DNA from 2 places in the Agromyces chitinivorans genome. Region 2 is predicted to be linked to the other one. Evidence: riboswitches for the same ligand, from Rfam matches in the RefSeq annotation. Region 2 holds a riboswitch; the other holds the start of a gene.
The links. Region 2 has a riboswitch for glycine ahead of gcvT (glycine cleavage system aminomethyltransferase GcvT). Riboswitches for the same ligand answer to the same signal wherever they lie in the genome.
Positions count from the first base shown of each region.

Region 1: another riboswitch for glycine. It lies ahead of ABZK10_RS01835 (L-serine ammonia-lyase); the one in region 2 lies ahead of gcvT (glycine cleavage system aminomethyltransferase GcvT).

Region 1 is NZ_JBEPJZ010000001.1:365,287-376,584, reverse strand. Features, by position in the region: gene ABZK10_RS01845 (UbiD family decarboxylase) at 1-1,229, shown strand, start outside; gene ABZK10_RS01840 (MBL fold metallo-hydrolase) at 1,264-1,929, shown strand; glycine riboswitch at 1,970-2,068, shown strand; glycine riboswitch at 2,072-2,155, shown strand; gene ABZK10_RS01835 (L-serine ammonia-lyase) at 2,283-3,650, shown strand; tRNA gene ABZK10_RS01830 (tRNA-Phe) at 3,724-3,799, opposite strand; tRNA gene ABZK10_RS01825 (tRNA-Asp) at 3,889-3,962, opposite strand; tRNA gene ABZK10_RS01820 (tRNA-Glu) at 3,994-4,066, opposite strand; gene ABZK10_RS01815 (M23 family metallopeptidase) at 4,351-5,709, shown strand; gene ABZK10_RS01810 (C40 family peptidase) at 5,702-7,111, shown strand; gene ppa (inorganic diphosphatase) at 7,184-7,669, opposite strand; gene tilS (tRNA lysidine(34) synthetase TilS) at 7,738-8,799, shown strand; gene ABZK10_RS01795 (SCO4848 family membrane protein) at 8,817-9,035, opposite strand; gene hpt (hypoxanthine phosphoribosyltransferase) at 9,168-9,719, shown strand; gene ftsH (ATP-dependent zinc metalloprotease FtsH) at 9,831-11,298, shown strand, end outside.
Region 2 is NZ_JBEPJZ010000002.1:809,844-821,141, forward strand. Features, by position in the region: gene gcvP (aminomethyl-transferring glycine dehydrogenase) at 1-2,025, opposite strand, end outside; gene gcvH (glycine cleavage system protein GcvH) at 2,094-2,492, opposite strand; gene gcvT (glycine cleavage system aminomethyltransferase GcvT) at 2,576-3,724, opposite strand; glycine riboswitch at 3,778-3,871, opposite strand; glycine riboswitch at 3,873-3,959, opposite strand; gene ABZK10_RS16555 (putative endonuclease domain-containing protein) at 4,732-5,223, shown strand; gene ABZK10_RS16560 (NUDIX hydrolase) at 5,494-6,264, shown strand; gene nadA (quinolinate synthase NadA) at 6,261-7,655, shown strand; gene nadB (L-aspartate oxidase) at 7,658-9,190, shown strand; gene nadC (carboxylating nicotinate-nucleotide diphosphorylase) at 9,187-10,050, shown strand; gene ABZK10_RS16580 (cysteine desulfurase family protein) at 10,047-11,192, shown strand; gene ABZK10_RS16585 (hypothetical protein) at 11,189-11,298, shown strand, end outside.

The DNA.
Region 1 (11,298 bases), on a different contig from region 2:
CGCTCGGCAACCGCGCGCGACTCGCGGCGACGCTCGGGCTCCCCGCCGACATCGGCACGTTCGCGCTCTGCGACGCGTGGGGCCGGCACCTCGACGAGGCCGTGCCGCTGCCGACCGAGGAGGTGGCGGAGGGCCCGATCACCGAGAACGTGATGACCGGCGACGACATCGACCTGTGGAAGTTCCCCACCCCGCTCTGGCACCCGGAGGACGGCGGCCCGTACATCGGCACCGGCTGCGGCATCATCACGCGCGGCCGCGACGACGGCATCGTGAACATGGGCGCGTACCGCGTGCAGGTGCACGACGAGCGCACCACGGGGCTGTACATCTCGCCCGGCAAGCACGGCCGCCTCCACCGCGACGGCTACTTCGACAACGGCGAAGACATGCCCGCCGTGATCGTCGCCGGGCTCGATCCGCTGCAGTTCATGGCGAGCGGCCTCGAGATCCCGAACGGGGTGAACGAGCTCGAGTGGGTCGGAGGTGTGCAGGGCAGCCCGATCCCGACCATAACCGGCCGGTTCACGGGCCTGCCGATCCCCGCCGACGCCGAGATCGCGATCGAGGGGTTCCTCCGCCACGACAAGGAGCGCATCGAAGGGCCGTTCGGCGAGTGGACGGGGTACTACGCCTCGACCGCGCGACCCGAGCCGGTGTTCGAGGTGAGTGCGGTCTACTACCGCAACAACCCGATCATCCTCGGCTGCCCGCCCGAGAAGCCGCCCTACGAGGCCCAGCGGTTCCAGCAGTACGGCCGCAGTGCCAATCTCAAGCGCGAGATCACGGCCGCGGGGATCCCCGGCGTGACCGCGGCCTGGACGCACAGCGTCGGCGGCTGCCGGCTCTTCAACGTCATCGCGATCTCCCAGAAGTACCAGGGGCACTCGCGGCAGGTCGGCACGGTCGCGGCGCAGGTGCGCCAGGCCAACTACCTCGGTCGCATCGTGGTGGTGGTCGACGACGACATCGACATCACCGACCTGCACGAGGTGATCTGGGCGGTCTCGACGCGGGCGGATCCGGAGCGCGACACGATCATCCTCACCGGGGCGCTGAGCGGACACCTCGACCCCGCGATCCATCCCGATCGCAAGGGCACGAACTCGCGCATGATCATCGACGCCACCCGGCCCTACGAGTGGCGCGACCGGTTCCCACCCGCGATCGGGCCCTCGACCGAGGTGAAGCAGTACACGCGCGACACGTGGTCCTGGATCCTCGGATGACGCGTCCGGCCGAACCGGCGGTCGGGTGCGCGCGATGAGGGTCACCCGTCACGGTCATGCGGCGCTGCTCGTCGAGTGCGACGAGGTGCGGATGCTGCTGGATCCGGGGTCGTACGCCGACGAGTCGGCGTTCGCGCTCGAGGGGGTCGACGTGGTCGCCGTCACGCACGCCCACGCCGACCACTTCGATCCCGACCGGCTCGCCGCGCTGCACGCGCGCAATCCGAACGCGGTGCTCTGCGCACTGCCGGAGGTCATCGCGAGGGCGGGGGAGCGCTGGAGCGCGACCGTCGCGATGGAGGCGGGGCGGCACCTCGACCTGCCCGGGCTCACGGTGCGCGCGGTCGGCGGCACGCACGATGCCATCCACCCGGAGCTGCCCGTGCCGGGCAACCTCGGGTTCGTGCTCGCCGAGCGCGACGGGGTCTCGCTGTTCCATCCGGGCGATTCGTACGCGGCGGTGCCGGAGGGGGTCGACCTGCTGGCGGTGCCGATCGCCGCGCCGTGGGCGCGCCTCGGCGACACCGTCGAGTTCGTGCGTCGCGTCGCGCCGCGGTGGGTCCTGCCGATCCACGATGCGGGCCTGGCCCCGGTGTGGCGCCGGTACTTCTGGTCGACGGTGCTCGGCCTCGGCGGTGCCGAACCGGCGCCGGGGCTGGACGACGGGGTGATCGAGGTCGTTGCCTCGGGCGCGCGCTGACGCGCCGCGTGTTAGCGTGACGAACAGCGAACTGAATACCCGCATCGTGGCGGGAGAGCCCGCCGGGTCCGCCCGGGCGGCGCCGTAGGAGCAAGCCCCTCCCCGGGAATCTCTCAGGCACCCGTACCGCCACGACAGGGAACTCTGGAAAGCAGCAGGCCACGGTCTGCTCACCGACGGGGCAAGGCGGCGCGAGCCGCGCGAATCTCTCAGGTCATCGACAGAGCGGGGAGGAACCACCCGACGCCGGCGCGGCCGGCCCCGACCCGGGAGTTCCGATGACCCACCCTCCGACGACCGCAGCAGAGCGGATGCGGCCCGCAGCCGCGTCCCCGATCGCGGAGTCCGCGCCGATGCCGAGCGCGCTGGACCTGTTCACGATCGGCATCGGGCCGTCCTCCTCGCACACGGTCGGGCCGATGCGCGCCGCTCGCAGGTTCGTCGACGGCCTCGCCGCGGACGGGATGCTCGCGGAGGTCGCGCGCGTGCGGGTCGAGCTCCTCGGCTCGCTCGGTGCCACGGGGCGTGGGCACGGGTCGGATGCCGCGGTCGTCCTCGGCCTCGCCGGCGAGCACCCGGAGACGGTCGACGCGGCGAGTGTCGGCGCCCGGGTGGCGCGGGTCGCGGCGGAGCGGACGCTGCTGCTCGGCGGGTCGCAGCGCATCGCGTTCGATCCCGACGAGGACGTGGTCCTCCACCGCCGGAAGCGGCTGCCGGGGCACCCGAACGCCCTGACCTGCGAGGCGTTCGACGGCGCCGGCGCGACGCTGCGCACGGCGACGTACTACTCCGTGGGCGGCGGTTTCGTCGCCGACGACCTCGGCGGCCGCCCGACCGTCGTCGAGCAGCGCGCGGACGTGCCGTTCCCGTTCGCGTCCGGCGCCGAGCTGCTCGCGACGTGTCGAGCCGAGGGGATCGACATCGCGCAGGCGATGCTCGCGAACGAGTGCGCGCGGCGGCCCGAGGCCGAGGTCCGCGAGGAGCTGCTGCGGGTCTGGCGCGTCATGCGGGAGTGCGTCGAGCGCGGATGTTCCGCGGAGGCGGAGTTCCTGCCGGGATCGCTGCGCGTGCGCCGGCGCGCGCCCGGCCTCGCCCGGAAGCTGTCCGCGGCGGGCGAGTCGGGTCCGAGCGGCGCGATGGACTGGGTCAGCCTGTGGGCGCTCGCGGTCAACGAGGAGAACGCCGCGGGCGGCCGCGTGGTGACCGCGCCGACGAACGGCGCGGCGGGCATCGTGCCCGCGGTGCTGCACTACGCCGACCGGTTCGTCGGCGAGCTCGGCGACGACGCCGTGGTGCGCTTCCTGCTGACGGCCGCGGCCATCGGCCTGCTGCTGAAGCGCAACGCGTCGATCTCGGGCGCGGAGGTCGGCTGCCAGGGCGAGGTCGGCTCGGCCTGCTCCATGGCGGCCGCGGGGCTCTGCGCGCTGCTCGGCGGCACCCCGGAGCAGGTCGAGAACGCCGCCGAGATCGGCATCGAGCACCACCTCGGCCTCACCTGCGACCCGATCGGCGGGCTCGTGCAGATCCCGTGCATCGAGCGCAACGCCATCGCGAGCAGCACCGCGATCAACGCCGCGCGCATCGCCCTGCACGGCGACGGCACGCACCACGTCTCGCTCGACCAGGCCATCGCGACCATGCGCGAGACCGGCGCCGACATGAAGCGCAAGTACAAGGAGACCTCGCTCGGCGGACTCGCCGTGAACGTCATCGAGTGCTGAGCGCGGCGGGGCGGTGCCGCGCCGCGGCACCCGGAGACGCGAAGAAGCCCGGGCGAACCCGGGCTTCTCGTTCTGGTGGCTCCGACGGGCGTCGATCCCGTGACCTCACGATTTTCAGTCGTGCGCTCTACCAACTGAGCTACAGAGCCTGGTGCATCCGACGATGCGTTTCAGGCGGGGCATCCGAAGATGTTCCCCATACGGAGATGGGCTCTCGAGGAGAGCCCATCCGCCGAAGCGACCCTGACGGGACTTGAACCCGCGACCTCCGCCGTGACAGGGCGGCACGCTAACCAACTGCGCCACAGGGCCTTGCGTATTGAATTGTAACCTTCGTTCAGCGTGACCCCAACGGGATTCGAACCCGTGCTGCCGCCGTGAAAGGGCGGTGTCCTAGGCCGCTAAACGATGGGGCCGGGTGTCGCGCTGGACGCGACCGCCGACAGCCAAGCATACGGGCAGTTCCGCCAGATTCCAAAACGAGGCCGGAACCGATCCCGCGACGGGCCGTCGGCGCTCCCGGCGGGGGCCCGGACCCCGGGTAGCGTCGCGCTCGGCACGTCCCTCGTCCGGGGGCCGAGCACCACGTCGGCCGGCAATACCGAGGATCAGGCGGTCCGTTGTTACTGTGGCTGACGTTGCGGATGTGACGGATGTGACGATCGTGACGAAACCGGCCGAACGGCGGGAACGGGGAACCATGGCAGACGGGGCGGGGGAGGCGACGCAGGTCGCACCGCGACGCGCGCGGCGCGTCGGAACCGCCCTGCCCGGCCTCCGCCGCGCCATCGGGGTGTTCGGCGCCCTGCTCATCGTCGCGTCGATGTCCGTCGCCGCGCCCGCACCCGCGAACGCCGCCGACTACCCGACCTGGGACGAGGTCAAGAAGGCCAAGGCGAACACCGCCGCCGGCGCTGCCGCGGTCTCGGAGATCACCGACCTGATCGCGCAGCTCGAGGTGCGCGTGGAGGAGACCCGGGCCGAGGCCGAGCGGCGTACCGACGAGCTGCTCGCCGCCCAGCAGGCGTTCGACGAGGCGAACCGGCGTGCCGAGGAGATCCAGCAGCAGGCCGACGAGTCCGCGGCCGAGGCGGCCGAGGCCGAGGACAACGCCGGCCAGCTCGCCGCGCAGCTGTACCGCGCAGGCGGCACCGACCTCGGCATCAACATGATGCTGGAGGCCGGCACCGCGGCCGAGACCGACGAGCTGCTCTCGAAGCTGGGCAACATGAGCAAGATGGTCGAGCGCACGGCAGGCGTCTACGAGGAGGCGCAGCAGGCCGCGAACACCGCGAAGGCGCTCGGGGAGCAGGCCGCCGTCGCGCGCGACGAGCGCGAACAGCTCCGCATCGCGGCGGAGGAGGCGCTCGTCGCCGCGCAGGAGGCGCAGGCCGCCGCCGAGGCGGCGCTCGCCGAGTCCGAGGACAAGAAGATCGAGCTCGAGCAGCAGCTGAAGTACCTCAAGGACAAGGAGGCGACCACGATCGCCGCCTACCAGGAGGGCGAGCGCAAGCGCAAGGAAGAAGAGGAGCGCCGGCGCAAGGCTGCGGCTGCGGCGGCGGCGCGGGCCGCTGCGGCGGCCGCCGCAGCGGCGGCGTCGGGCGGTGGAGGCGGCCTCGCGGGCGGCACCACGAGCAGCCAGGGCTGGGCGATCCCGGCGTACGGGTACATCAGCGGCACCTACGGCCCGCGCACCAGCATCTGCACCCCGGGCGGGTGCTCCGGCGGCTTCCACTACGCGACCGACCTGGCGACCGGATGCTCCGCGCCCATCTACGCCGCCCACTCCGGCGTCGTCGTCTACGCGGGCTACTCCGGCACCTACGGCAACTTCATCAAGATCGACCACGGCAACGGCATCGCCACGGGCTACGCGCACATCCGGTACGGCGGCGTCTTCGTCGGTGTCGGGCAGACCGTGAGCGCCGGGCAGAACATCGCCAGCTCCGGCAGCACGGGTGCGTCCACCGGGTGCCACCTCCACTTCGAGGTGTTCCAGAACGGGTACCGCATCAACCCGCAGCCGTTCATGGCCGCGCGCGGAGTGCCGCTTGGCTGACGCCCGCGGGCCGCTGCGGCGGCGGCAGTCCGCGACGCTCTTCTCCGGCGTCGCGGTGGGGGTGCTCGCGGCGTCGGGCGGCGTCGCCGCTCCCGCCTTCGCGGCACCCGACTACCCGTCGTGGGCCGAGATCGAGGCGGCGAAGGGCGACGAGGCGGCGACGCAGGCGGAGATCGACCGGGTGTCCGAGCTCCTCGCCGGGCTCCAGGACGCCGCGGATGCCGCGGTGCGCGACGCGCAGGTCGCCGCGGAGGCGTTCCACCTCGCGCAGGACGAGCTCGACGCGGCCCTCGCGCGGGAGGCGGAGCTCGCCGCCCAGGCCGACGAGGCCGAGGCGCGCGCCGAGATCTCGAAGATGCGCGCAGGGCTCCTGGTCGCCCACCTCGCACGCACCGCGGGCACCGACCTGTCGCTGCAGCTCGTGCTGAGCGGGGCGGACGCCGAGACGCTGCTCGACGAGCTCGGGCGCGCGAGCAAGGTCGGCGAGCAGTCGCAGCTCGTGTACGACGAGGCCGTGGCCGACCGGAACACGGCCGATGCGCTGACGGCGGAGGCGGCGGATGCCGCCGCGGAGCGGGAGCGGCTCGCGACGGCGGCCGAGGCGCGTGCCGACGAGGCCGAGGCGGCCGCCGTCGCCGCGCAGGCAGCGGTCGACGAGCAGGAGCAGCGCTCGGTCGAGCTGTACGCGCAGCTCGCCTCGCTGAAGGACACGACGGCCGCCCTCGAGCGCGAGCGTGCAGAGGGGCAGCGGCAGGAGGCTGCGGAGCTGGCGCTGCGCGAGCAGGTCGCCCGCGAGCAGGCCGCCCGCGAGGCCGCCGAGCAGGCGGCGCGCGAGCAGGCGGAGGCCGACGCCGACGCAGACTCGGGTGCCGACGCCGACGCAGACTCGGGTGCCGCCGGCTCGGGGAGCTCGAGCGGGTCGTCGTCGGGCGGGAGCTCGTCGGGTTCGTCGGGTGGTTCGTCGGGGGCATCCGGCGGCTCGACCCCGACCCCGACGCCGCAACCGGAACCCGCCCCGGCGGCGCCGAACACGACCGCCGTCGAGACCGCGATCGCCTACGCGCGCGCCCAGCTCGGCGAGCGCTACCAGCTCGGCGGCGCCGGACCCGACGTGTGGGACTGCTCGGGGCTGACGCTCATGTCGTACCGCGCGGCCGGCATCGCCATCGGCACCCACTCGGCCACCAACCAGTACGCCACCCTCGCGTCGCGCGGGAAGGCCGTGCCGCTCTCGCAGGTCCAGCGCGGCGACCTGCTGTTCTGGGGCGTGCCGGGCAACTACTACCACGTCGCGATCTACCTGGGCGGGGGCCGCATCATCGAGGCGCCGAACCCCACGAAGCCCGTGCGCGAGTACTACATCTGGGGCTCGCCGTCGGCGGCCGCACGGCCGGCGGGCTGAGCGTCCCGCCCACGGCATGACGACGGCCCGGCGCATCGCGCGCCGGGCCGTCATGCGGGGAAACCCGCGGGGTCAGTGACCGGGGTAGGCCTCGATCGCCTTGGCGATGAGGCGCTCGGCCTCGGCGGCATCCGCCCAGCCCTCGGTCTTGACCCACTTGCCGGGCTCGAGGTCCTTGTAGTGCTCGAAGAAGTGCTGGATCTCCTTCTTGGTGTACTCGGGCACGTCGGCGACGTCCTGGATCCCGTCCCAGCGGGGGTCGCCCGCGGGCACCGCGATGACCTTGGCGTCGCCGCCGCCGTCGTCCTCCATGAGGAACACGCCCACGGGGCGCACCGTCACGCCGACGCCGGGGAACAGCGGGTACTGGGTGAGCACGAGCACGTCCAGGGGGTCGCCGTCGTCGCCGAGGGTGTGCTCGAAGAAGCCGTAGTCGGTCGGGTACACGAAGTTCGTGTACAGCACGCGGTCGAGGAAGACGCGCCCGGTCTCGTGGTCGACCTCGTACTTGTTGCGGCTGCCCTTCGGGATCTCGATGATCGCGGCGTACTCGCCCATGGTTCTCCTTGTGTGTGAGGTGCCCCGGGGCTCGCGGCCGCGCGGGAAGACGGGAATAAGGTTACTTGATGCCTTCCGACCCGCCGATGGACGAGCGCGCGGCCCCCGACGACCGCCGGCCGCGCCTCACGCCGCCGATCGCGGACGTGCGTCGCGCGGTGCGCGAGGCGCTGGAGGGGCTGGTGCCGGATGCCCCGGGCGGCGACGGGCCCGCAGGCGACGCGCCGCTCGTGCTGGTCGCACTCTCCGGCGGCCCCGACTCGCTCGCGCTCGCCGCGGGCACCGCGTTCGAGGCGCCCCGCGCGGGCCTGCGCGCCGGTGCCGTGATCGTCGACCACGGACTGCAGGAGGGGTCGGCGGATGCGGCGGCCGCGGCCGCGAACCAGGCCCGCACGCTCGGGCTCGAGCCGGTCGTGGTGCACCCGGTGCAGGTGCGCGCCGGCGGCGACGGCCCCGAGGCATCCGCCCGCGCCGCGCGCTACGCCGCGCTCGACGCGGTGGCGCGGCGGAACGGCGCCGTGCGGGTGCTGCTCGGGCACACGCTCGACGACCAGGCCGAGACCGTGCTGCTCGGGCTCGCCCGCGGCTCGGGCGCCGGCAGCCTGCAGGGCATGTCCGCCGACAACGGACAGTACGCCCGGCCGCTCCTCGGCATCCGGCGCCGCACCACCCGGCAGGCCTGCCACGACGCCGGCTTCGACCCGTGGGACGACCCGCAGAACCTCGACCCCGCCTCCGCGCGCGTGCGGGTGCGCGAGCAGGTCCTGCCGGTGCTCGAGCACGCGCTCGGTCCGGGCGTGGCCGAGGCGCTCGCACGCACGGCCGAGCAGTTGCGCGAGGACGAGGCGGCGTTCGCCGACCAGATCGACGAGTTCATCGAGGAGATCTGCGAGCCGGCCGAGGCGGGCATCGCGGTGTCGGTGCAGGCGCTCGCGGCGAATCCGGCCGCGCTCCGGCAGCGCATCATCCGCCATGTCGTCGCCAGCGAGTTCGGCACGTCGCTCTCACGCGTGCAGACGCTCGAGGTGGCGCGGCTCGTCACCGACTGGCACGGGCAGGGCCCCATCGACCTGCCGGGCTGCCGCGCGGCGCGAGCGGGCGGGCGGCTGGAGTTCACCGCCGCGGGCTGACCGGCCCGCGCGGGCGGTCAGGCGGCGAGCACGACGATGCCGGCGACGACGGACGCGACGCCGAGCACCAGCGCGATCGCGATGAGCACGACGTGCACCGTGTAGAACGGCGTGCGGCGGCCCTCGGCGTCGCGCGCCCGTGGGTCGTTCGCGATGCGGGGGAGGAAGCGCGGCCAGACGACGAGGTTGAACAGCGCGTTGGCGAACAGCAGCACGGCGGCGAGGATCTCGGGCATCACGGGCATCCTACGTGCGCCCGGTGCATCCGCTCGCCCTCGCCGGCGCCGGCGCCGGACATGCGCCGCGCGCCGCGGACTCGTAGGCTCGGAGGCGGAACCGTCGGGCGACGAACGAGGAGCGGACCCACCATGCGCGCGAGCGACATCGAGGCAGACCTGACCGAGGTGCTCTGCACCGAGGACGAGATCCACGGCAAGCTCGCCGAACTCGCCCGGCGCATCGAGGCCGACTACGCGGGCCGCGACCTGCTGCTCGTCGGGGTGCTGAAGGGCGCGATCATGGTCATGGCCGACCTCGCGCGCGAGCTCGACCGGCACGTGCAGACCGACTGGATGGCCGTCTCGAGCTACGGCGCGGGCACGGTCTCCAGCGGCGTCGTGCGCATCCTGAAGGACCTCGACACCGACCTCTCCGGCCGTGACGTCCTCATCGTCGAGGACATCATCGACTCCGGGCTCACGCTCTCGTGGCTCACGTCGAACCTGCGCACGCGCGGCGCCGCATCGGTCGAGATCTGCGCCCTGTTCCGCAAGCCCGAGGCACTCAAGGTGCACGTCGACGTGAAGTACGTCGGCTTCGACATCCCGAACAAGTTCGTCGTCGGCTACGGCCTCGACTACGCGGAGAAGTACCGCAACCTGCGCGACGTCGGCGTGCTCGCGCCGCACGTCTACTCGTAGCATCCGCCCGCCGCGCCGCTCCGGCGGCCCCGCGGCGGCATGCGACGCACGCACCGCCCACAGCGAACACTCGGCAGACGCTGAGGACCCGCGGGGTAGCCTTGCAGCACCATGAACTTCAAGAAGATCCTGCGCGGACCGCTGCTGTACATCCTGCTCGCGGTCGTCGCGGTGTGGATCGGCTCGAGCCTCATCACCGCCTCCGGATTCAAGGAGGTGTCGACGCAGGAGGGCCTGCAGTTCCTCTCCGACGGCGACGTGTCGGCCGTGAAGATCGTCGACGGCGAGAACCGCGTCGACCTCACGCTCGCCACGGCCGATGAGGAGTACGGCTCGCAGGTGCGCTTCTACTACGTGACGCCTCGCGGCGCCGACGTCGTGAACGCGGTCAATGCGGCCGCGCCGGCCGACGGGTTCACCGACGAGGTGCCCCAGACCAACTGGTTCCTCTCGATGCTCGGCATCCTGCTGCCGCTGCTGCTCATCGGCGTCTTCTTCTGGATCATGCTGTCGAGCATGCAGGGCGGCGGCAGCAGGGTCATGCAGTTCGGCAAGTCGAAGGCGAAGCTCGTCTCGAAGGAGAGCCCCAAGGTCACCTTCGACGACGTCGCCGGGGCCGAGGAGGCCATCGAGGAGCTCCACGAGATCAAGGAGTTCCTGAAGGAGCCGGCGAAGTTCCAGGCCGTCGGCGCACGCATCCCCAAGGGCGTGCTGCTGTACGGCCCTCCCGGCACGGGCAAGACGCTGCTCGCGCGCGCCGTCGCCGGCGAGGCGGGCGTGCCGTTCTACTCGATCTCCGGGTCGGACTTCGTCGAGATGTTCGTCGGCGTCGGCGCCTCCCGCGTGCGCGACCTCTTCGAGCAGGCCAAGCAGAACGCGCCGGCCATCATCTTCGTCGACGAGATCGACGCCGTCGGCCGCCACCGCGGCGCCGGCATGGGCGGCGGCCACGACGAGCGCGAGCAGACGCTCAACCAGCTGCTCGTCGAGATGGACGGCTTCGACCCCAAGACCAACGTGATCCTCATCGCGGCGACCAACCGCCCCGACATCCTCGACCCCGCGCTGCTGCGCCCCGGCCGCTTCGACCGCCAGATCGGCGTCGACGCGCCCGACCTCAACGGCCGCCGCCGCATCCTCGAGGTGCACGGCAAGGGCAAGCCGCTCGCCAAGGGCGTCGACCTCGAGGTCGTCGCGCGCAAGACCCCGGGCTTCACGGGTGCCGACCTGGCGAACGTGCTGAACGAGGCCGCCCTGCTGACGGCCCGCTCGAACGCGCAGCTCATCGACAACCGCGCCCTCGACGAGGCCATCGACCGCGTGATCGCCGGCCCGCAGCGACGCACCCGCGTGATGAAGGACAAGGAGAAGCTCATCACGGCCTACCACGAGGGCGGGCACGCCCTCGCCGCGGCCGCGATGAACTACACCGACCCGGTCACCAAGATCACGATCCTCCCGCGCGGCCGCGCGCTCGGCTACACCATGGTGCTGCCGCTCGAGGACAAGTACTCGATCACCCGCAACGAGCTGCTCGACCAGCTCACCTACGCCATGGGCGGCCGCGTCGCCGAGGAGA
Region 2 (11,298 bases):
CAGGTTCAGGTGCGACACGTCGCCGCCGAAGTCGCCGAACCGGGCCGTGCCGAGCAGCGCGTTGAGGTTCGCGCCGTCGACGTAGACCTGGCCGCCGGCGTCGTGCACGGCCTGCGTGATGTCGACCACGTCGTGCTCGTAGACGCCGTGCGTCGACGGGTAGGTGATCATGAGCGCCGCGATCTCGGCGGCGTTCGCGTCGATCTTGGCGCGCAGGTCGTCGAGGTCGACGTTGCCGCGGTCGTCGCAGGCCACGACCACCACGCGCATGCCGGCCAGCACGGCGGATGCCGCGTTGGTGCCGTGCGCGCTCTGCGGGATGAGGCACACCGTGCGCTCCGGCTCGCCGTTGGCGTGGTGGTAGCCGCGGATCGCGAGCAGGCCCGCGAGCTCGCCCTGGCTGCCCGCGTTCGGCTGCAGCGAGACGGTGTCGTACCCGGTCACCTCGGCAAGCCACGACTCGAGCTGCTCGATGAGCGCGAGCGAGCCGACCACGTCGGCCTCGGGGGCGAACGGATGCAGGTTCGCGAACTCCGGCCAGGTGACCGCCTGCATCTCGGTTGCGGCGTTCAGCTTCATGGTGCACGAGCCGAGCGGGATCATGCCGCGGTCGAGCGCGTAGTCGCGGTCGCCGAGGAGCTTCAGGTACCGCATCATGGCGGTCTCGGAGTGGTGCGTATTGAAGACAGGGTGCTCGAGGTAGGCCGTGCTGCGGCTGAGGGCCTCGGGGATGGCCGAGCCGGTCAGTGCCGCCTCGCCGCGCTCCTCGGGCCCGCCGAAGGCGCGGGTGACGAGGTGCAGCTCGTCGAACGTCGTGGTCTCGTCGACCGAGACCTGCACGGTCGCCTCGTCGGCGGCCCAGAGGTGCACACCGAGCTCGCGGGCGCGCTCGACGACGCGATCTGCCGTGCCGGGCACGACGACGCTGAGCGTGTCGAAGAAGGCGTCGTGCACGACGGTCTGGCCGAGGTCGGCGAGCTGCTCGGCGAGCAGGTGCGCCATTCCCGCGGTGCGGGCCGCGATCGCGCGCAGGCCGCGGGGGCCGTGGTAGACGGCGTACATCGACGCCATCACGGCCAGCAGCACCTGCGCGGTGCAGATGTTCGAGGTCGCCTTCTCGCGGCGGATGTGCTGCTCGCGCGCCTGCAGGCTGAGCCGGTACGCCGGATGCCCCGCGGCATCCTGCGACACCCCCACCAGGCGCCCCGGCAGCTGGCGCTCGAGGCCCTTCCGCACGGCCATGAAGCCCGCGTGCGGCCCGCCGAAGCCCATCGGCACGCCGAAGCGCTGCGAGGTGCCCACGGCGACGTCCGCGCCGAGCTCGCCGGGCGGGGTGACGAGCGTCGTCGCGAGGAGATCTGCCGCGGCGACGGCGATGCCGCCGCCCGCGTGCACGGCCTCGAACACGGCCGACGGGTCCCAGATGCGGCCGGATGCCCCGGGGTACTGCGCGAACACGCCGAAGCACTCCCCCAGCCCGGCCGGGTCGGTCTCGGCGAGCGGCAGCTCCGCGAGCTCGATGCCCACGGCCTCGGCGCGCGAGCGCAGCAGCGCGAGCGTCTGCGGCAGCGCGTCGGCGTCGACCACGAACCGGGCCGTCTTCGCCTTCGAGGCGCGGCGTGCCAGGAGCATCCCCTCGACCACCGCGGTGCCCTCGTCGAGCATCGAGGCGTTCGCCGTGTCGAGCCCGGTGAGGTCGGCGACCATGGTCTGGAAGTTCAGCATCGCCTCGAGGCGGCCCTGCGAGATCTCGGGCTGGTACGGCGTGTAGGCCGTGTACCAGGAGGGGTTCTCGAGCACGTTGCGCTGGATCACGGCCGGGGTGATCGTGCCGAAGTAGCCCAGGCCGATCATCGACGTGCGCACGGTGTTCTCGTCGGCGATCGCGCGGAGCTCGGCGAGCGCCTGCCGCTCGGTCGCGGCCTCGGGGATGGACGAGGAGATGACCTCGCGCATCTGGATCGAGCTCGGCACCGCCGCGTCGACGAGCGCGTCGAGCGAGTCGTAGCCGAGGGTCGCCAGCATCAGCGCCTGGTCGTCGCGGGTCGTGCCGATGTGGCGACGGCCGAAGGCGTCGAGGTCGTACGTGCCGCTCACTCGCCCGTGACCTCGCGGTACTGCTCGAGGCTCAGCAGGTCCGCCGGGATCTCCGCGACCGTGACCTTGATCAGCCAGCCGTCGCCGAAGGGGTCGCTGTTGAGCAGCTCGGGCTCCTCGACCGCGCGCTCGTTCACCTCGGTCACGGTGCCGTCGACCGGCGAGATGAGCTCGCCCACCGACTTCGTCGACTCGATCTCGCCCACGACGTCGCCTGCGGCGACGGCCGTGCCGACCGCGGGCAGCTCGACGAACACGACGTCGCCCAGCTTCTCGGCGGCGTAGGCGGTGATGCCCACGACCACGCCGCCCGCGTCGACGCCCTCCGCGGGATCCTCGTCGACGAGCACCCACTCGTGGTCGCTCGTGTACTTCAGGTCGTTCAGGTCGGTCATGGGGTTCCCCTCGGATCGGTGGGTCGCGGTGCTCGGTGGGCGGTGCGGTTCGTGGTGGGTGGCGGGTTCGCCGGACGGCGCGGCTACTGCTCGCGGCGGTAGAAGGGCAGGTCGACGACGGATGCGGCGATGCGCGTGCCGCGCACGTCGACATACAGCGCGGTGCCCGTCGCCGCGTGACGCGGAGCGACGTAGGCCATGGCGATCGGGTGGCCGAGCGTGGGCGACAGCGCGCCGCTCGTGATCACGCCGACCTCGGAGGCATCCGCCCCCTCGCCGTCGAACAGCGCGTACCCGGCGCGGCCCGCGCGGCGGCCCTCGCTCGCGAGCCCGACCAGCACCGGGGCATCCGCCGCCGGCCCCTCCTCGCTCGCGGCGCGGCCGACGAAGTCGACCTCCTTGGCGAGCGCGACGACGCGCCCGAGCCCCGCCTGCGCCGGGAACGTGTCGCGGGTGAGCTCGTGCCCGTAGAGCGGCATGCCCGCCTCGAGGCGCAGCGTGTCGCGGCTGGCCAGGCCCGCCGGCACGAGCCCGAGCGGCTCGCCGGCCTCGACGAGCGCCTCCCAGAGGGCGGGCGCCTGGTCGGGCGAGACGTAGAGCTCGAAGCCGTCCTCGCCCGTGTAGCCGGTGCGCGCGACGAGCACCGGCTGCTCGGCGAACTCGGCCGCGACGGCGCGGTAGTACTTCATTCCGGTGACGGCATGCACGAAGTCGTCGTGGTCGTTGCCGTCGCCCTGGATGCCGAAGCCGGGCGTCGTGGTGAGGATCTCGAGGGCCTTCGGCCCCTGCACCGCGACAAGGGCGACGTCGTCGGACTCGTCGAACACCTCGCAGTCGAACGGCGCCGTGCGGGCGCGCAGCTCGTCGGCGACGTGGGCGGCGTTGGCGGCGTTGGCGACGACGAGGAAGCGGTCGGCCCCCGTGCGGTAGACCACGAGGTCGTCGATCACGCCGCCGTGGCGCGCGAGCAGCAGCGTGTACTTCGCCTGACCCTCGGCGCTGGCCGAGAGCTTGCCGGCGAGCGCGTAGTCGAGCGCGCGGTCGGCCTCGGGCCCGACGACCACGATCTCGCCCATGTGCGAGAGGTCGAAGATGCCCGCCGCGGTGCGGACCGCCTTGTGCTCGGCGAGGTCGGACGAATAGCGCACGGGCATCTGCCAGCCCGCGAAGTCGGTGAAGGTCGCGCCGGCGGCGCGGTGGATCGCATCGAGGGGGCTCAGGCGTTCGGTCACGGAGTTCTCCTGTCGTCGCACGGCGCGCGCGGCATGCTGCCGCGGTCGAGAACTCCCCCTCTGTCATGTGCCTGAGAGTTTCACGGACCCCGTGGGGTGCGCTTTCACCGTGGGCGGGATGCTCGTGGCATCCGCTTTTCAGAGCGGCCTGCTCGCTGCGGTCTGTGACCTGAGAGATTGGCGGGGAGGCTTGCTCCTTCGGTGCCGGCCCAGCCGGCTCTCCCGCAACGCGTCGATGGCCCGATATGCGATTGTGCGCACAGCCTACCAACCGAATCCGGGAATCCTCGCCCCGCGCTGCGCGCGAGCCCGGTCCGGCCCCAGACCCGTCAATCTCCTGCGCTCTCGCGCCTCATGGCGCAGTTTCTTGACGGGTCTCGCGCACGACCCGTCCCCGTGGTCTCGAGACCCGTCAAGAGCCTGCACTCCCAGCGCTGAGAACGCAGGTTCTTGACGGGCGTTGTATCGGCGACCAGGGGTAGGTCCTCCACAGGCGCGAACGGGCACCCTCTCGGGGGGTGTGCGCATGCGGCACCGCCGAAGTCCGGCTCGTTGGAGACAGTGTCAGCATGCGAAGTCCGAGCCGACTCCCCGCCGATCTCGTGTCCCGCGTGTCATTCACGACTGGGGATGCCGCGAAGCACGGCGTCGGACATCGGCGGCTCGCCGCACCCGACATCGTGGCTCCGTTCCACGGGGTTCGGTCCGCCCAAGACGCACCACCGCTCGCGTCGGCCTATCAGGTGCGACTCGCCGAGGGTCAGTGCTTCAGCCACACCACGGCCGCACTGCTCTTAGGCTGTCCGCTCCCCCGCAGGCTGGAACGAGACCCGCGTGTCCACGTCTCGAGCGTCGGGAAGTGGCGCGGGCCCCGCACTCGCGGGGTCGTCGGGCACGAGCTGTCGAGCCGATGCACCAAGGTCATCGAGGTCGATGGCCTGCTGGTGACGGATGCTCCGACCACCTGGCGCCACCTCGCCGGGATGCTCTCCGTCGACGAGCTCATCGTGGTCGGCGACTACTTGGTGTCGCCCCGCGGGTCCTACGGCGATCTCCCTGCCCTCACCGAGGACGAGGCGCTCCAGCGTTCGATCGAGCGAACGCCGCGCCTTCGCGGAGCGGCTCGCGCCCGCGATGCACTCGTCGACGTCCGCGCGGGCGCCCGTTCACCGAAGGAGACCGAAGCTCGGCTCATGCTCTGCCGTGCAGGATTGCCGGAGCCGGTGCTGAACCATCCAGTCGTCGACGAGAAGGGCGAACTCATCGCAGAGATCGACCTCGCGTACCCGGACGACCTTCTCGGAGTGGAGTACGAGGGCGACACGCATCGCGAGCGCGAACGCTTCCGTCGTGACATCCGACGCATCGAACGGCTCCAGGACGCGGGTTGGCACATGATCCGCCTGACCTCGGACGACGTTGACGCGACGCTCACGACGACGGCCTCCTGCGACGCGGTGGAGCGAATCGAACGCCGACTCCGCATGCCTCGCACCTGAAGACCAGAGACGCGGCAGACCTGGTTCCCCGCCCCGCTGAGACCCGTCAAGAAGCTGCGCTCTCCCCGCTGGGAGCGCAGTTTTCTGACGGGTCTCGAGCCACCTACGTGACCCGACACGCAAGACCCGTCAGGAAACTGCGGTCTGGCTCGCCAAAGCGCAGGGAATTGACGGGTCTGGAAGTTCGCGGGGGCGGTTTGTGTTCGGGTCAGGGTGACACTAAGATGGACGCGGTCTTCGAGTCAGACTGACACTTAGGGGGTGGGGCGGATGCCGGTGGAGCCCGTGGGCACGCACGACGCGCGCCTCGCCGTGTCGACGGTGATCTTCGCGCTGCGCCGCGACGAGGCATCCGGACTGCCCACGCTCTGGATTCCGCTGGTGCGCCGCACGCGCGACCCCTACCTCGACGACTGGGCGCTGCCCGGCGGCTGGCTGCCCGACGACGAGGAGCTGTCGGATGCCGCGGCGCGCACCCTCGGCGAGACGACCGGCCTCGCGCCGAAGTACCTCGAGCAGCTCTACACGTTCGGTGCGATCGGACGCTCCCCCGGCGGGCGCGTGGTGTCGGTCGTGTACTGGGCACTCGTGCAGTCGGACGAGGCCGAGCGCGCCACCGCCGACGAGAACGTGCGCTGGTGCGCCGCCGACTCGCTCGGGCGGCTCGCCTTCGACCACAACCGCATCGTCGAGTACGCGCTCTGGCGGCTCCGCACGAAGATGGAGTACGCGCGCATCGCGCACGCGTTCCTCGGCGAGACCTTCACGCTCGCGCAGCTGCGCGAGGTGCACGAGGCGGTGCTGCAGCGCCGCCTCGACCCCGCGAACTTCCGTCGCACGATGGAAGCGTCCGGCACGCTCGTCGACACCGGCGAGCGCCTGTCGGGCACCCCGCACCGGCCGCCCAAGCTGTACCGGTACGACGCCTCGATCGACCTGGCCGACGCCGGGCCGCTCGCCCGAACCCGCGCGCTGCGCAGCGCGCACGACGATCGGGTCGAGTCCGACCCGATCCTGCCCCACCCGAGGATGAGAGCATGACCATCGCAACGCCCCCCGCCCGCGACGAGGTGGAGACCCGTCGCGCGGCATCCGTCGACCGCAGCATCCGGCTCATCCAGACCGGGTCGAAGGCCGGCGCGACCTGCACCCCCGAACTCGCGAAGGGCCCGTGGGAGTTCGACCGCGGGCCGATCGGCTACGGTCCCGGCTCGTCGATGGGCGACGTGATCCCCACCGGCTCGCCGCGCCAGGGCGACCTGCCCGAGTCGTACCGCACGGCCTCGCAGGACGAGCTGCACGCGCGCATCGAGGCCGCCAAGGCGACTCTCGGCGACCGCGTCGTCGTGCTCGGCCACTTCTACCAGCGCGACGAGGTGGTGCGGCACGCCGACTTCGTGGGCGACTCGTTCCAGCTCGCGAACGCCGCCAAGGCGAAGCCCGAGGCCGAGGCGATCGTGTTCTGCGGCGTGCACTTCATGGCCGAGACCGCAGACATGCTCTCGGGCGCCGAGCAGGCCGTGATCCTGCCCAACCTCGCGGCCGGCTGCTCGATGGCCGACATGGCCGACCTCGACTCCGTCATGGAGTGCTGGGAGCAGCTCGAGGAGGTCTACGGCACCGAGCCCGACGCCGACGGCCGCGTGCCGGTCATCCCGGTGACCTACATGAACTCGTCGGCGGCGCTCAAGGGCTTCTGCGGTGAGCGCGGCGGCATCGTCTGCACCTCGTCGAACGCCGAGACGGTGCTCGAGTGGGCGTTCGAGCGCGGGCAGCGCGTGCTGTTCTTCCCCGACCAGCACCTCGGCCGCAACACGGCCAAGGCGATGGGCGTGCCGCTGGAGCACATGCCGATGTGGAACCCGCGCAAGCCGCTCGGCGGCTCGACCGAGGACGAGCTGCACGACGCGCGGGTGATCCTCTGGCACGGCTTCTGCTCGGTGCACAAGCGCTTCACGGTCGACCAGATCGAGACCGCGCGCGCCGAGCACCCGGGCGTGCAGGTCATCGTGCACCCCGAGTGCCCGATGCCCGTGGTCGACGCGGCCGACGGCTACGGCTCGACCGACTTCATCGTGAAGGCCATCAACGCCGCCCCCGCGGGGTCGAGCTTCGCGATCGGCACCGAGATCAACCTCGTGCAGCGCCTCGCCGCCGAGCACCCCGAGCACGAGATCTTCTGCCTCGACCCCGTCGTCTGCCCGTGCTCGACGATGTACCGCATCCACCCCGGCTACCTGGCCTGGGTGCTGGAGGAGCTCGTCGAGGGCCGCACGGTGAACCCCATCACCGTGCCCGAGGACGTCGCGGGCCACGCGCGGGTGGCACTCGAGCGGATGCTGGCGGCCAAGCCGCCCGCCGGCGCCGTCGCGAAGGCCGGCACGCGCGTCTCCGACGCCATCGCGGCGCCCTCCCCCGGCACGACGGACTGACCATGGCGGCCGTGGTCGTGGTCGGCAGCGGGCTCGCGGGCCTGCTCGCCGCCGTGCGCGCCGCCGACGCGGGCCACCGCGTGACGGTGGTCACGAAGGGTGCGCTCGACGAGGGCAGCACGCGCTACGCGCAGGGCGGCATCGCGGCCGCGCTCTTCCCCGACGACTCGGTCGACGCCCACGTGCTCGACACGCTGCGCGCCGGGGCCGGGCACTGCGACCCGGCCGCCGTGCGCGTGCTGTGCGAGGAGGGACCGGCGCGCGTGCGCGACCTGATCCGGTTCGGCGCGCGGTTCGACCGCGACGACTCCGGCCTGGCGCGCGGGCTCGAGGCCGCGCACTCGCGGGCGCGCGTGGTGCACGCGGGCGGCGACGCCACCGGCGCCGAGATCGAGCGCGCGCTGGTCGCCACGGTGCGCGCGCGCGCGGTCGAACTCGTCGAGCACGCGATGCTCGCCGACGTGCTCACCTGCCGGGGCCGCGCCTGCGGCGTGCGCCTCCTGGTCGACGGCCAGCTCGTCGACCGCCCGGCCGACGCCGTGGTGCTCGCAACGGGCGGTACCGGGCAGCTCTTCGGCCGCACCACGAACCCCGCGGTCGCGACCGGCGACGGCATCGCCGCCGCCTGGCGGGCGGGCGCGCGGGTCGCCGACCTCGAATTCACCCAGTTCCACCCGACGGCGCTCGCCGCCCCGGGCACCCCGCTCGTCTCCGAGGCGGTGCGCGGCGAGGGGGCGGTGCTGCGGGATGCCGCCGGAGAGCGCTTCATGCCGTCGCGGCATCCGCTCGCCGAGCTGGCGCCGCGCGACGTCGTGGCCCGCGAGGTGGCCGCCGCGATGCGCCGCCACGGCGGCGCACCCGCACTGCTGGACGCCACCGCGCTCGGCGGCGCGTTCCTGGCCCGGCGGTTCCCGGGCATCGACGCGGCGACGCGCGCCGCGGGGTACGACTGGTCGCGCGAGCCGATCCCGGTGACGCCGGCCGCGCACTACGCCATGGGCGGCATCGCCACCGACCTCTGGGGGCGCACGAGCGTGCCCGGGCTCTTCGCGGTCGGCGAGTGCGCGCGCACCGGCGTGCACGGCGCGAACCGGCTGGCGTCGAACTCGCTGCTCGAGGCGGCCGTGTTCGCCGATCGCGCGGCGCGCGTGCTCGACGAGCCGTTCCCGGGGGCGACCGCGCCGCGGCAGTTCCCGGGCCGGACGCCGGCCCACCCCCATGACACCGCCGCCCCCGACGCCGCTCCGGCCGCCTGCACGCGAGCCGCCCTGCAGGAGCTGATGTGGTCGCGCGCGGGACTCGAGCGCACCGGCGCGGGGCTGTCCGAGGCATCCGCCGTGCTCGACGCCTGGGCCGATCGCCGGCACGCCGACCCCGCCGACGACCGGGCCGGTCTCGAGGACGCCAACCTGCTGCTGCTCGCACGCCTCACGGTCGACGCCGCGCTCGCCCGTCGCGAGTCGCGCGGCGCGCACCACCGACTCGACCACCCCGACCGCGACCCCGCGCTCGGCGCCCTCCCGGAGGCCGCATGACCACCCTCACGCCCGCACAGCTCGACCGCATCGTGCAGGCCGCGCTCGATGAGGACGGCCCGTGGGGCGACCTCACCTCGGAGACGCTGATCCCGGCGACGTCGCAGGCGCGCGCCGACCTCGTGGCCCGCGAGCCGGGCGTGATGAGCGGCGGCGCCGTGTTCGCCGCCGCGTTCCGCCTCGTCGACCCGCGCATCGAGGTCGAGCCGGTCGTGCCCGACGGTGCGCGCTTCGCCGCGGGCGACCGACTGGCGAGCGTCGCCGGGCCGGCTCGGGGCGTGCTGCGCGCCGAGCGCATCGGCCTGAACTTCACCCAGCGCATGTCGGGCATCGCCACCCTCACGGCGCGCTACGTCGACGCGGTCGCCGGCACGCGCGCGCGCATCGTCGACACCCGGAAGACGACCCCGGGCCTGCGCGTGCTCGAGCGGCAGGCCGTGCGCGACGGCGGCGGCCGCAACCACCGGTTCTCGCTGTCGGACGCCGTGATGGCCAAGGACAACCACCTGGCGGTGCTGACGGCGGACGGCACGGGCGTGACCGACGCCCTGCTGGCGGTGCGCGAGCGGATGCCCCACACGGCGCACCTCGAGGTCGAGGTCGACCGGCTCGACCAGGTCGAGGACGTGCTCGCCGCCGGCGTCGACACGATCATGCTCGACAACTTCTCGCTGGAGGACCTGCGCACGGGCGTCGCACTGGTCGGCGGGCGCGCGGTGGTCGAGGCGAGCGGCGGCGTGCACCTGGATACCGTCGGCGAGATCGCCCGGACCGGCGTCGACGTCATCTCGGTCGGTGCGCTCACGCACAGCGTGCGTTCGCTCGACCTCGGACTCGACGTGGTGATCGGCGCGCCGTGATCTACCTCGACCACGCCGCCACGAGCCCCGTGCGCCGCGAGGCGCTCGAGGCCATGTGGCCGTACCTGACCGGGGAGTACGGCAACCCGTCGAGCCACCACACGGTCGGCGAGGCCGCCGCGCGGGCGCTGGCCGATGCCCGCGCAACGGTGGCGCGGGTGCTGGGTTGTCGGCCCGGCGAGGTGGTGTTCACGTCGGGCGGCACCGAGGCCGACAACCTCGCGGTCAAGGGCATCGCGCTCGGCGCCCCGCGCGGCCGGCACGTGGTCACCACGCCGATCGAGCACGAGGCGGTGCTCGAGTCGGTCGAGCACCTGTCGAAGGTGCACGGCTTCGACGTCACGATGCTCGCGGTCGACGCCGGCGGACTGGTCGACCCCGACGAGCTCGCCGCCGTGCTGCGCGACGACACGACGCTCGTGAGCGTGCAGGCGGCCAACAACGAGATCGGCACCGTGCAGCCGGTCGCCGAGCTCGCGGAGGTCGCCCGCGCACGCGGCGTGCCGATCCACACCGACGCCGTGCAGGCGGCCGGCTGGCTGCCGCTGGAGGTCGGCGCGCTGGGCGTCGACGCGCTCTCGCTGTCGGGCCACAAGGTCGGCGCGCCGAAGGGATCGGGCGTGCTGGCGGTCCGGGGGCGGATGCCGCTGGAGCCGGTGCTCCACGGCGGCGGCCAGGAACGGGGGCGCCGCTCGGGCACCGAGAACGTGGCCGGCGCGGTCGCACTCGCGACCGCACTGCGACTCGCCGAGGCCGAACGACCGGAGGCCGCCGCGCGGGTCGCCGCCGTGCGCGACGCACTGGTGGCGCGGGTGCTCGCCGACGTGCCGTCCGCGCGCCTCACAGGCGACCCGGTGCGCCGACTGCCGGGCACCGCGTCGTTCGTGTTCCCGGGCACGAGCGGCGAGGCCGTGCTGCTCGAGCTCGAGCGACGCGGCGTGGTCGCCTCGAGCGGATCGGCCTGCGCCGCGGGCAGCGACGAGCCGTCGCACGTGCTCACCGCGATCGGCCTGCCCGCCGAGGTCGCGCAGACCGCCGTGCGGTTCACGCTCGGACGCGACGCGGACGCCGAGGACGTGGCCGCCGCGGCGGCATCCGTCGCTTCTGCCGTGTCGGCGGTGGGCGGTATCGTGTCGGCATGAGCGATTCCACTCCGGTGCCCGGCGACGACGAGACCGACGCCGAGGCCCGCGCCGAGCACGAGCGCGAGGTCGAGGAGCGGCTGACGGACGAGCTCGCCCCCGAGGA